Regions from separate parts of the Psychrobacillus sp. FSL K6-4046 genome, predicted to be linked through region 3. Evidence: riboswitches for the same ligand, from Rfam matches in the RefSeq annotation. Region 3 holds a riboswitch; each other region holds the start of a gene.

Region 1 (3,915 bases), 1.5 Mb from region 3:
ATGTAACTCGATTCTTTGTTTTGGTGTCAAACTCATAGACATAACCCCACTTCCAATAATTGAAAATCATACTTTTATAGATATGTGTATCCACAAAATACAATGTCTCTTCAATTTTGTCTTCCCTAATATTTGAATAAATAAAACTAAAATCAATAAAAAACTCCTGAATATTAAAACAGGAGTTTATATGTGTCAATTTCAAAATTCCTGTTTTTATAGAAAAACACGAACAATTAAAAGAGAACAATAAAATTTATATGATTTTTAATAATAAAGTAGAATTGACTTTCGCTCATATCGCGGACGCTTTCCGTGGCGTGAGTGATAAGCCATCACCCATCGCTTTCGCACGTGGTTGTAACGTTTTTATCTGTCTCACTCATCCCTGCTTACGTCGCCGCCCTCCGCTGCAATCAATATATATAATGTTCACTTTTAATCTTTAAAATGCTTTTTATGAAATTGACTCATATATAATTTTTCTATTTACTCCCAGTTATAAGGAGTAGCCTGATAAACATAGTAATTCAACCAATTAGAAAATAATAAATGTGTATGTGCCCTCCATGTATTTAATGGCTTATTAGAGGGATTATTATTTGGGAAATAGTATTTGGGCATCTCAATATCTATTCCTTTAGTTATGTCTCTATGATATTCCTCTGCTAATGTGTGCGCATCATACTCTAAATGACCAGTGACCATCACCATTTTATTGTCGTTCGATTTTACAAGAAACACACCTGCTTCCTCCGAAGTGGATAAAATAGTTAGTCGCTCATGCTTTTCTATTTCTTCTTCAGATACAGAAGTGTAACGAGATACGGGAGCATTAAACTCTTCATTAAATCCTCTTATTAAATTCTCCACTTGGTCAGTTAATATATGCCGATACACTCCCGAGCATTTACGAGAAAGTGTGAATTTATCTATACCAAAATGATAATACAGTGCAGCCTGCGCGCCCCAACAAATATGTAAGGTGGAGGTAACATTTGATTTAGACCATTCCATTATTTCCTTCATTTCATTCCAGTAATCGACCTCCTCAAATGGCAACTGTTCTACTGGAGCACCAGTGATAATCATCCCATCAAACTTTTTTTCTCTTATTTGATCAAATGTCGTGTAGAAAGTATCCAAATGGGTTTTGCTGGCATTCTTGGATTCATGCGTCGCTGTATTCATAAAGGTTATATTCACTTGTATTGGGGTATTCCCCAGAAGCCTTAATAGCTGAAGCTCCGTTTTTTCCTTCTCAGGCATTAGATTAAAAATAATAATGTTAAGTGGACGGATGTCCTGCTTGTAAGCACGCTCTTGATCCATGAGAAAAATTTTCTCTTCTTTTAACAGCTTAGCTGCAGGTAATTGTTTCGGAATATTGATAGGCAATGACTTTCCCCTCCCAATGAAATGTGCAAGAGCACCTGTGATTTCGCCTCAAACTAAGTAGGAAATCGAACAGGAGCAAGGCAATTATTAAAATAAATACCTCTCTTTCCATGTAAGAAAAGAGAGGCAGGAATTTGCTAACTAGCTCTTATCTTCCAAGATCGTCTTGTTAGGAATTAGCACCTTTCTGTACAACAGAGGTTGCCGAAGTATCACAGGGCCTAATCCCTCCACTTCTCTTGATAAGAATATTAAATTATTTAAATTATTCGTTAATAAGTTATATTAGCACGCTCTATTACTTATATCAACCCATTTTGAAAAGTATTCGGGTCATTCTGCTAAATCTAGCCATTTCTCCAATAATTGCTCCAATTGCTCCTCTACCCGAAGTTTTTCCAAGCTTAATGCCTCATAATTTTCCCAATCATTCTCTATGCTAATTTGTTTAGTTAGCTCACCTATAACATTTTCGAGCTCACTTATTCGCTTTTCCAAAGGAATTTCCTTTTGTTGTTTGGCAGGTGTTGCTTCTTTTAATGGCTGATTGATTATTTCTTTCCTAGTATTTTCTTTCGAGCAAAACTCATTCCATTTTTCCCTTGCCCATTCGTAAGGGCCTTCAAATGTGGTAAGCTCGCCATGCTCTAGCCAAGCAGTCCTTGGAAATAGTTTATTTAGAAAATATCTATCGTGAGATACAGCAATAATAGTCCCTGTAAAATCATCTAGCGCTTCCTCTAATACTTCTCGTGAATCAATATCAAGATGATTCGTTGGCTCATCTAATATGAGACAATTTATGTCTTGATGCATTAGCTGAGCAAGACGGAGTCGCATTCTTTCTCCTCCGCTTAAATCAGCAATTCTTTTAAAAACATCCGCCCCATAGAACATAAACTTCGCTAAAATGTGTCGAGCCTCTCCTTCTGCCACATTTACTTCTGCTCTAAAAATATCTATTAAGCGAGCTTTTGGATCTGTTATTTCGAAATGTTGAGAAAGATATCCATGGCGCACATTACTACCAAATCGAGCTTCACCCGAATCTATTAACTCTACTCCTCTAAGAATATTCAAAATGGTAGTTTTACCCGTTCCATTCCTACCAACGATTGCAAGACGGTCCTTCCAATATACATGAAGCTCTGCACTGTTTAATAACATTTTTTCACCAAAGCTTTTGAAAGCCTCTTCCATTATGACAACTTCTTTTCCGCTTCGGGGTGCCGCGTCAAAAGATAGACTCATTTTCTTAGGATCTATTAGAGGTTTACGAACCTTTTCCATCCGCTCTAATGCCCGTTCCATATTCCTCGCCTGACGGTGTAAACTCGCATTTGGAGGAACTGCTTGGTTAGCCCAAATCCTTAACCTCTTTATTGCTTCTCTCATTTTCTTTATCTTTTTTTGTTGCTCCTCATACTGTTGAAATTCACGAGTAAGTTTTTCTTCCTTTTCGATTAAAAAAGAAGAATAATTACCATGATATTTCGTAAGCATACCATCCTCAAGATCTGCAACTTTTGTAACTACCTTATCTAAAAAATATCGGTCATGTGAAATAATAACAACTGTACCTGTATAACTAACTAAATACTCCTCTAACCACTCTATTGCAAACAAATCCAAATGATTAGTCGGCTCATCCAACAGTAAAAGGTCTGGCTTGGTTAATAGTAGCTGTCCAAGCATTATTTTCGTTTGCTCTCCACCACTTAAACTTGAAAATGGCTGTTCTACAAAACCACCTAGCTGTAGCCCTTCAACTACTTTATCAATTTCGGAATCAATCGTATATCCGCCCTGTAACGTGAATTTTTCTTGTATGTCTCCATACTGCTTTAGGAGTTTTTCCATTGCCTCGGCATTTACCACTGCTAGTTCTTTTTCAAGTATACTCATCTTTTTCTGTAGTAGCAGAGTATCCTCGAAAGCATCGTATAACAGGTCTTTTCCTTTAACGCTTTCTGAAAAAGTAGGAATTTGGGCTAAATAACCTATTTTCGCTCCCTTTTTAAAAGTGATAATTCCATGATCAGGTTTTTCAATACCCGCTATTAGCTTAAATAGCGTTGTTTTCCCACTCCCATTTCGTCCAACTATTCCTAATTTGTCCCCCAATTTAATATCTAAAGACAGATCCTCAAATATAAGATTACCACCAAGCATTTTACTTATTTCCTGTATTTTGCATATCATTATGTTTAGCTTCCTCTCCAAATTATTGCTGGAAGCATTTTTCTGCATACAAAAAGACTGCTCGAATAAGCGAGCAGTCTTCTAATGTGGTTCAGAAAGAATGGCTTATCAGCTGTGAATTTCATGTAATTGTCTAAAAAAGGACAGACTGGTCCCGTTAGTAGCAAATCCATGAGTAATCGCACATGATGTGGATAAAAATTCCAATATAAATCCATGTGCATTCACAGTGTTTTTCATTCTTCCTTCACCTCCGTCCATTAATGTAAGATTATTTTAACATATTACATTATTTCGTACAATGTGAATTTTTAT
Region 2 (3,915 bases), 760 kb from region 3:
GTACACAGTTGCATGTAATGGTAGGAATGGAGAACCGAAGCATGTTGAGAATGCAGGTTGTGGAGAAGTAATTCCACGCTCTGTACCAGCAAGCTTAGAAGTGAATCCACTCAAGAAGTGATACATTGCTTGCTCTTTAGTAAGCTTGCTGATTGGAGGTAACACTCCAAATGCATCTGCAGTTAAGAAGATGATTGTGTTTGGATGACCAGCAACAGATGGATCAACAATATTATCTATATATTGAATTGGATAAGCTGCACGAGTATTTTCAGTTAATGAGCTATCCGTATAATCAGCAGTACGAGTAGTAGGGTCTACAACTACGTTTTCTAAAACTGTACCAAATTTGATAGCGTCAAAAATTTGTGGTTCATTTTCTCTTGTTAGGTCGATACATTTTGCATAGCAGCCGCCTTCGATATTAAATACGCCATTATCAGACCAGCCGTGCTCATCATCACCAATTAGTTTTCTTCCAGCATCAGCAGATAATGTAGTTTTTCCAGTACCTGATAGACCGAAGAATAATGTTACATCACCTTTTTCTCCAACGTTAGCAGAGCAGTGCATAGGCAAAATATTTTGTTCAGGCAATAAATAGTTCATAATAGAGAATATAGACTTTTTCATTTCTCCTGCGTATTCCGTACCACCGATTAAAACGATGCGTTTTTCCATGGATACAATGATAAATGTTTCTGAATTAGTTCCGTCAACAGCAGGATTTGCTTTGAAGTTCGGAGCACTAATGACAGTGAAGTCTGCTTTATGAGATATTAACTCCTCTTCAGAAGGACGAATGAATAATTGGTGAGCAAACAGGTTATGCCAAGCGTATTCGTTGATTACTTGGATGCTTAAACGTGAATCCTTGTCTGCACCAGCGTATCCTTTAAAGACGAATAGTTCATTTTTTTCCTTTAAATAGTTCATAACTTTTGAATATAATGCTTCAAAGTGCGAAGATGAGATAGGTTGGTTTACAGATCCCCAATCGATTTTGTCTTTTGAGATAGGTTCCTCAACTATATACTTGTCTTTTGGAGAACGTCCTGTATATTTGCCCGTCTCTGCTTTAACAGCTCCAGTGGAAGTTAGTACTGCTTCTCCTCTTGACGTAGCTTTTTCCACTAATTGTGGTACTGATAATTGCAGGCTAATATTATTACCAGCTAACAATTCGTTCAGTTCGCTCACAGTATCGATTGAATTCATATAGTATTACCATCCTTTATTAAAGTTTTTAGCTCTTCACGGAAACATCATAAAGAGGATTTTTCGTTGATATGTGAAATAGTATAACACATTAAACTAAATAGTCTACACTAATTAAAGCTCAAAAAATGATTTTTTTTTGTAATTGTGAATAAATAACAAATTTACCTGTTGACTTATTTTGCTAATATACGTATGATGGTGAATTGAACGGATACTCTTATTCCGAGCGTGTGGAGGGGTTCAGGCCCTATGAAACCCGGCAACCTGTAATTATACTTACGTTACAAAGGTGCCAAACCTGATACAAGGTGAAATTCCTTGATTGATAAGAGTGAAAGGTGTTTATGATATTAATCCCTTTCCTCATGTAACTACGTGAGTGAGAGGTTTTTTTATATTACATCGCCCTAAATCCTTGTGTGCCAAGTCCGAAACGGCTTCAAGTTTACTATAGGCTTGACATGGGAATGAGTACCGTATCAATTCCTGAGAGAAATCTCGCAGGACATAGGAGGGAATTTTTTTGACACAAAGACGATTATTTACATCGGAATCAGTAACAGAAGGTCATCCAGATAAAATTTGTGACCAAATATCAGATGCTATCTTAGATGCGATTTTAACGGAAGATCCAAACGCTCGTGTAGCTTGTGAAACAACAGTTACTACAGGTTTGGTTTTAGTTGCTGGAGAAATCACAACCTCTACTTATGTAGACATTCCAAAAGTAGTGCGAGCTACTATTCAAGAAATTGGATATACGCGAGCTAAATATGGTTTTGACTCAGAAACGTCAGCAGTTCTTACAGCTATCGATGAGCAATCGGTTGATATCGCTATGGGAGTTGACCAAGCACTAGAAGCTCGAGAAGGTTCGATGTCTGATTCTGATATTGAAGCAATCGGAGCTGGGGACCAAGGTTTAATGTTTGGCTATGCTTGTAATGAAACACCAGAGCTTATGCCACTTCCAATTAGCCTAGCCCACAAATTAGCTCGCCGATTAGCTGAGGTTCGTAAAGACGAAACATTAGATTACTTACGACCAGATGGTAAAACACAAGTAACAGTAGAATATGACGAAAATAACAATCCAGTTCATATCGATACGATTGTTATTTCCACACAGCATCATCCGGAAGTAACGTTAGAACAAATTCAAAAAGATTTAAAAGAACATGTTATTAAACCAGTAGTTCCTACTAATTTAATAACAGACGAAACAAAGTACTTTATCAATCCGACTGGTCGCTTTGTTATCGGTGGTCCACAAGGGGATGCAGGTTTGACAGGTCGTAAAATTATCGTAGATACTTACGGTGGGTATGCTCGTCATGGAGGAGGAGCTTTCTCTGGTAAGGATCCAACAAAAGTAGACCGTTCTGCAGCTTATGCAGCTCGTTATGTGGCAAAGAATATTGTTGCAGCTGGTCTTGCTGATCGTTGTGAGGTACAGCTTGCTTATGCAATCGGAGTAGCACAGCCTGTATCAATTGCTATTGATACATTTGAAACAGGTAAAGTATCCGAAGCAGATTTGGTAACTTATATCCGTGAGCTATTTGACCTTCGCCCAGCTGGCATAATTAAAATGTTAGACCTTCGTCGCCCAATCTACAAGCAAACTGCTGCTTACGGACATTTTGGACGTACTGATATTGATGCACCATGGGAAAGAACAGACAAAGCAGAGCTATTAAAGCAAAAGGCTGGTCTATAAAAGAGTCTTCTATTACAGAATGCCTCTTATAAAAACAGAAGGTATTAAGAGATTGATCTCTTAATACCTTCTGTTCTTTTTATACTTTTATACAGATGATCTGAAAACTAAGTGTATTTAAAGGAGATTAATAATTGGGTGCGTTTACTCTTTATGGATTAATGGGTATAAATTATATAAAATATAAGTATGGTTAAATTTTTTAATCATTTTTAAATTGGTTTTATCGATTTATAGTATTGTCCTTTTTCAGCATACTCATGAATAATTCGTTGCACATCTTTTTTATCTTCCTCATTTAGTTCTCGTATAACCTTTGCTGGACTTCCAAAAGCAAGCGTATTAGGTGGAATTTTTTTGCCTTGAGGAACCAAGCTTCCTGCTCCAATAAAAGCACCCTCACCTATTTCAGCGCCATCTAATATAATGGAACCCATGCCAATTAAAGCACCTTTTCGGATTGTGCAGCTATGTAAAGTGACCTGATGGCCGACAGTGACCTCATCTTCAATGATTAATGGGTTATTGGGACTTTGGTGTAGGCAACTTAAATCTTGAATGCTTACTCTACTTCCGATCACAGTAGGGGCAACGTCCCCTCTAATTACCGTATTAAACCAAATTGTAGTCTCTGGTCCGATTGTAACATCCCCTGTAATTGTGACATAATCAGCAATATAAACTGATTCATCGATCGAAGGTTTCTTATCTTTGTAAGGATAAATCAAAATAGACACACTCCTTTATTTTATTAGAATATAATTAATCCTATCAAACAAATGGGAAGAAGGAAATAAATAGTACGTGGAGAGTGTTTTAGAAATGAGGTATGTTGAACATGTGGAAATGGGAATCAGATGAAAAAGCAAAAGCAGTAGTAATAATTGTTCATAGTGCCTATGAACATCACAGACGCTATGCTTGGTTAATCGAAAAATTGAGAAGCTCTAATTGCCATATAGTAATGGGAGATT
Region 3 (3,915 bases):
CCGTGTCGGGACAGGAAGGGAACTTCGAACCTTTTTCTAAAGTTCTAGTACTACCAGACTCACACGTATAATTACCGGTTTCTTCTACGACATCATCTGTTGTATATTCATAAACTTTACTCATCATACATTCCTCCCATATAGAACTGATATCTTATTTAAATAGATACCCTTACAGGCAAATGTAAAAACATTTCTACTAACGTTATTCACATGTGGGTAAGTCAGTTCCAGACATCCTTTGCTATTTGGACTACATGGCGAATTTTTGCCCATTGTTCCTCTTCAGTTAATATGTTTCCTTCCTCAGTAGAAGAAAATCCACATTGAGGACTCAAGCAAAGCTGTTCTTTTGGTACATATTTAGTAGCATCTTCGATGCGAGCTTTAACTAATTCTTCTTCCTCTAGGTCTCCATGCTTAGACGTAATCAGCCCTAGGACAATATTTAAATCCTTTCGATTAACATGTCGTAAAGGCTCGAAACCACCAGAGCGCTCATCGTCAAATTCTAAAAATAAACCATCCACATGTAATCCACCGAATATAGTTTCTGATACTAACTCATAGCTTCCGCTTGTAATATAAGTGGATCGGAAATTTCCCCGACAAATATGCATGGTCACTAGCATATCGGCTGGTCTTTTAGAAATAGACTCATTAATAGCCCTTGCAGAAAGGGATAAGGCTTGCTCTAGCGATAACCCCCTGTCCTTTAAGGAAGCGAGGCCTTCCTCGGAAAAGGAGGTAGCCCATGAAGTATCATCAATCTGAAGATAAAGACAGCCCTCATCGTAAATTGCCTGGATAAACCCTTGATAAGCTGTGATTAAGTCAGAAAATAATTCCTCATCATTGTTATACACACCTTCCTCAATTGCAGCTCGGTAATAAAGCATGTTCGGACTAGGAATAGTAAATTTTACAACAGCATCCCCAGCTGCTTCTTTTAAAAACTTGAAATGCTCAATCATGTAATGGGTACTAAAGCCAATCTTTCCTGTCACCTTAATACCATGAGCTTTTGTTTGCACCCCTTTAAATGATAGTCCTTGATCGGTTTCATAAAATTCCACGCCATCTAGTCCGCTTAAAAAATCGAAATGCCACCATTTTCGACGAAATTCTCCATCTGTGATAGAAAGTAATCCAGCTTCCTTCTGTTTTTCTATGAGTTTAATAATCTCTTCATTTTCCACTTGAGTTAGCTGCTCTTGGGAAATTTCTTTTTGTTCAAATTGAGCCCTTGCTTGCTTTAAACGTTCCGGTCTCAGGAAGCTTCCAACGTGATCTGCTTTGAAAGGTGCTTTTACAAGTAATTGATTTGTCATATTAAATTCCTACCTTCTATTTATATTATGTTGCGATTACTACTGTCTATAAAATCAAATAAAAAGAGGGCTCGCTTCATAAGAAGAGAACCCTCAATATATATTGAAGTCATTCTTCTTATCTTCAAGACTTAATGTCTATTGGATTTAGCACCACACCTAAAAGGCTGGTTGCTGAGACATCATAGGGCCAATCCCTCCGTCTCTCTTGATAAGAAATAAAATATTAAATTATCTAAATATAATAAAAATAAGTTTAACATGGGCTTTAAACAATTTCAAGGGCTACCTTACTTAGGGATAGCTACCCAGTGACCGTCGGATACCTCTACCAGCTCAGAATTCTTTAATTGATACTTGTCAGTAACATTAGACTCTTCCATGAGCACACGCTTTTTCTTGGCCTCTACTTTTGGGTCAGGGATTGGAATGGCTGCTAAGAGAGACTTAGTGTACGGATGCTGTGGATTAGTATAAAGCTCCTCACTTTCTGCTAGCTCTACAATTTTTCCAGAATACATGACAGCAACGCGATCACTTATATGTTTTACCATGGACAGGTCATGTGCGATAAATAAGTATGTCAGGCCTAGTCTGTGCTGTAAATCCTCCAAAAGCTCTACAATCTGTGCTTGTATAGAAACATCTAAAGCCGATAGAGGTTCGTCACAGACGATAAAATCAGGCTCAACCGCAAGTGCTCGAGCGATACCTATACGTTGTCGCTGTCCACCAGAGAACTCATGTGGATAACGTAATGCATGCGAGGGCTCTAAGCCTACCAATTCTAGTAATTCCTCTACCCGCTTCTTTCTCTCCTCTGCATTTTTGCTCAGACGATGAATATCTAATGCCTGCCCAATAATGTCTAGCACCTTTAAACGAGGGTTTAAGGAAGAGTAGGGGTCCTGGAAGATGATTTGCATATGCCGACGCATCGTTTTAAGCTCATTTTTACTTAAACGATTAATGGCCATTCCTTGATATAGCACATCTCCATCTGTAGGCTCATGCAATCGAAGAATCGTCCGACCGGTAGTAGATTTACCTGAGCCTGATTCTCCTACAAGACCAAGAGTTTCCCCGGGCTTTATAAAGAAGCTAATATCGTCAACCGCTTTTAAGACATTCCCGCGACTTACTTGAAAATGTTGTTTTAAAGATTTAACTTCCAGCAGTGGCTTTCCATTTTCTAATCCAATAGAACGAAGAGGAAGTTTCTTCGGCTTTTTCTTCTCGTCTAAACGAGGTAAGGCATTTAATAGTTTTTTCGTATAGTCATGCTTTGGGTTAGCAAAAATTTCTTCGGTAGTTCCTGTTTCAACGATTTCTCCATTTTTCATCACAGCTACACGGTCACACATTCCAGCGACAACTCCAAGGTCATGAGTAATTAAAATAATAGAGGTCCCAAAGCGCTTCTGCATATCCTTCATTAAATTTAGTATTTGAGCTTGAATGGTCACGTCTAACGCAGTAGTTGGCTCATCTGCAATAAGTAGAGTAGGCTTACATGCTAAAGCAATGGCAATCATAACTCTTTGACGCATACCACCAGAAAACTCATGCGGATATTGGTTATAACGTTCTTCACTATTTTTAATTCCTACAAGCTTGAGTATCTCAATAGCTTGTGCCTTTCCCTCTTTTTTCGAGAGCTTTTGGTGCTTAATAAGGCTTTCTGCTATTTGAACGCCGATACGAATGGTTGGATTTAAAGAGGTCATTGGATCCTGAAAAATCATACTGATATCTCTTCCTCTAATAGCTTCCATTTCCTTCTCTGTCTTTGTGTGGAGTTGTTCCCCTAAAAACTCAATGGAACCATTTTTCATGAAGGAAGGAGGAGAAGGTAAAAGGCGCATAATGGAACGGGCCGTGACACTTTTTCCACTTCCAGATTCTCCGACTATGCCCAATGTTTCTCCTTTTTTAACCTCAAAGCTAACACCTCGAACAGCCTCGAATTCATTGTCATTTGTTAAAAAGGAAATCTGTAAATCCTCTACTTTTAAAATAGTTTCCATGAAAACCACCTATCTGAATGAAATCTTCGTATTGTTTATGATTCATGCTCTGTTGTTAGAGAGCGTATATTTAAAGTAATATGAGCGGTTTCTACAAAAAAGAAGACTAAACACGCACATTAGTGGCGCATTTAACCCTACTCTAAATAGACTAAATAATTTGCGTTGACTTAATGGTAGTTCGAATCTATACTATACTATACCACTCGGATTTATACAATATGGAGAGGGGGGATTTAGTATGGGAAGAAAACTTTCTTCCAACGCATTTAGTTTTACCTACGGAAGACTACAACATCATTCCTTCTATAGTATTTTGTTATTTTTACTTGGTTTGCCGGTTCATGTCATTACTTTTATACTCTTTTACTTAAAAAAACAGAAGGATCCTCATTCTTCCTTAAAAAGTGATTTAAAGTCTGCACTTGAGACAAGGGGAGTGCGAGAGGAACTGTACGAAGAGTATAAGGAACAATATGAACGAAAGCATGCCTTTTTTAATGAAAAAATTAATAAAGAAAAAATGACGGCGGAAGTAAATAAACTAGTAGAAGATC

The links. Region 3 has a riboswitch for S-adenosylmethionine ahead of MKY09_RS02425 (5-methyltetrahydropteroyltriglutamate--homocysteine S-methyltransferase). Riboswitches for the same ligand answer to the same signal wherever they lie in the genome.
Region 1: linked by a shared signal. The riboswitch ahead of metA (homoserine O-succinyltransferase) and the one ahead of MKY09_RS02425 (5-methyltetrahydropteroyltriglutamate--homocysteine S-methyltransferase) in region 3 are both predicted to bind S-adenosylmethionine.
Region 2: linked by a shared signal. The riboswitch ahead of metK (methionine adenosyltransferase) and the one ahead of MKY09_RS02425 (5-methyltetrahydropteroyltriglutamate--homocysteine S-methyltransferase) in region 3 are both predicted to bind S-adenosylmethionine.

Annotation. Positions count from the first base shown of each region.
Region 1 covers NZ_CP152020.1:2,024,835-2,028,749, forward strand. The annotation lists gene speD (adenosylmethionine decarboxylase) at 1-36, opposite strand, end outside; gene metA (homoserine O-succinyltransferase) at 490-1,398, opposite strand; SAM riboswitch class I at 1,544-1,647, opposite strand; gene abc-f (ABC-F type ribosomal protection protein) at 1,732-3,603, opposite strand.
Region 2 covers NZ_CP152020.1:1,252,289-1,256,203, forward strand. The annotation lists gene pckA (phosphoenolpyruvate carboxykinase (ATP)) at 1-1,218, opposite strand, end outside; SAM riboswitch class I at 1,436-1,553, shown strand; gene metK (methionine adenosyltransferase) at 1,745-2,941, shown strand; gene MKY09_RS06175 (gamma carbonic anhydrase family protein) at 3,154-3,669, opposite strand; gene MKY09_RS06180 (alpha/beta hydrolase) at 3,780-3,915, shown strand, end outside.
Region 3 covers NZ_CP152020.1:488,534-492,448, forward strand. The annotation lists gene MKY09_RS02420 (hypothetical protein) at 1-127, opposite strand, end outside; gene MKY09_RS02425 (5-methyltetrahydropteroyltriglutamate--homocysteine S-methyltransferase) at 225-1,331, opposite strand; SAM riboswitch class I at 1,447-1,549, opposite strand; gene MKY09_RS02430 (ABC transporter ATP-binding protein) at 1,622-3,358, opposite strand; gene MKY09_RS02435 (ABC transporter permease subunit) at 3,600-3,915, shown strand, end outside.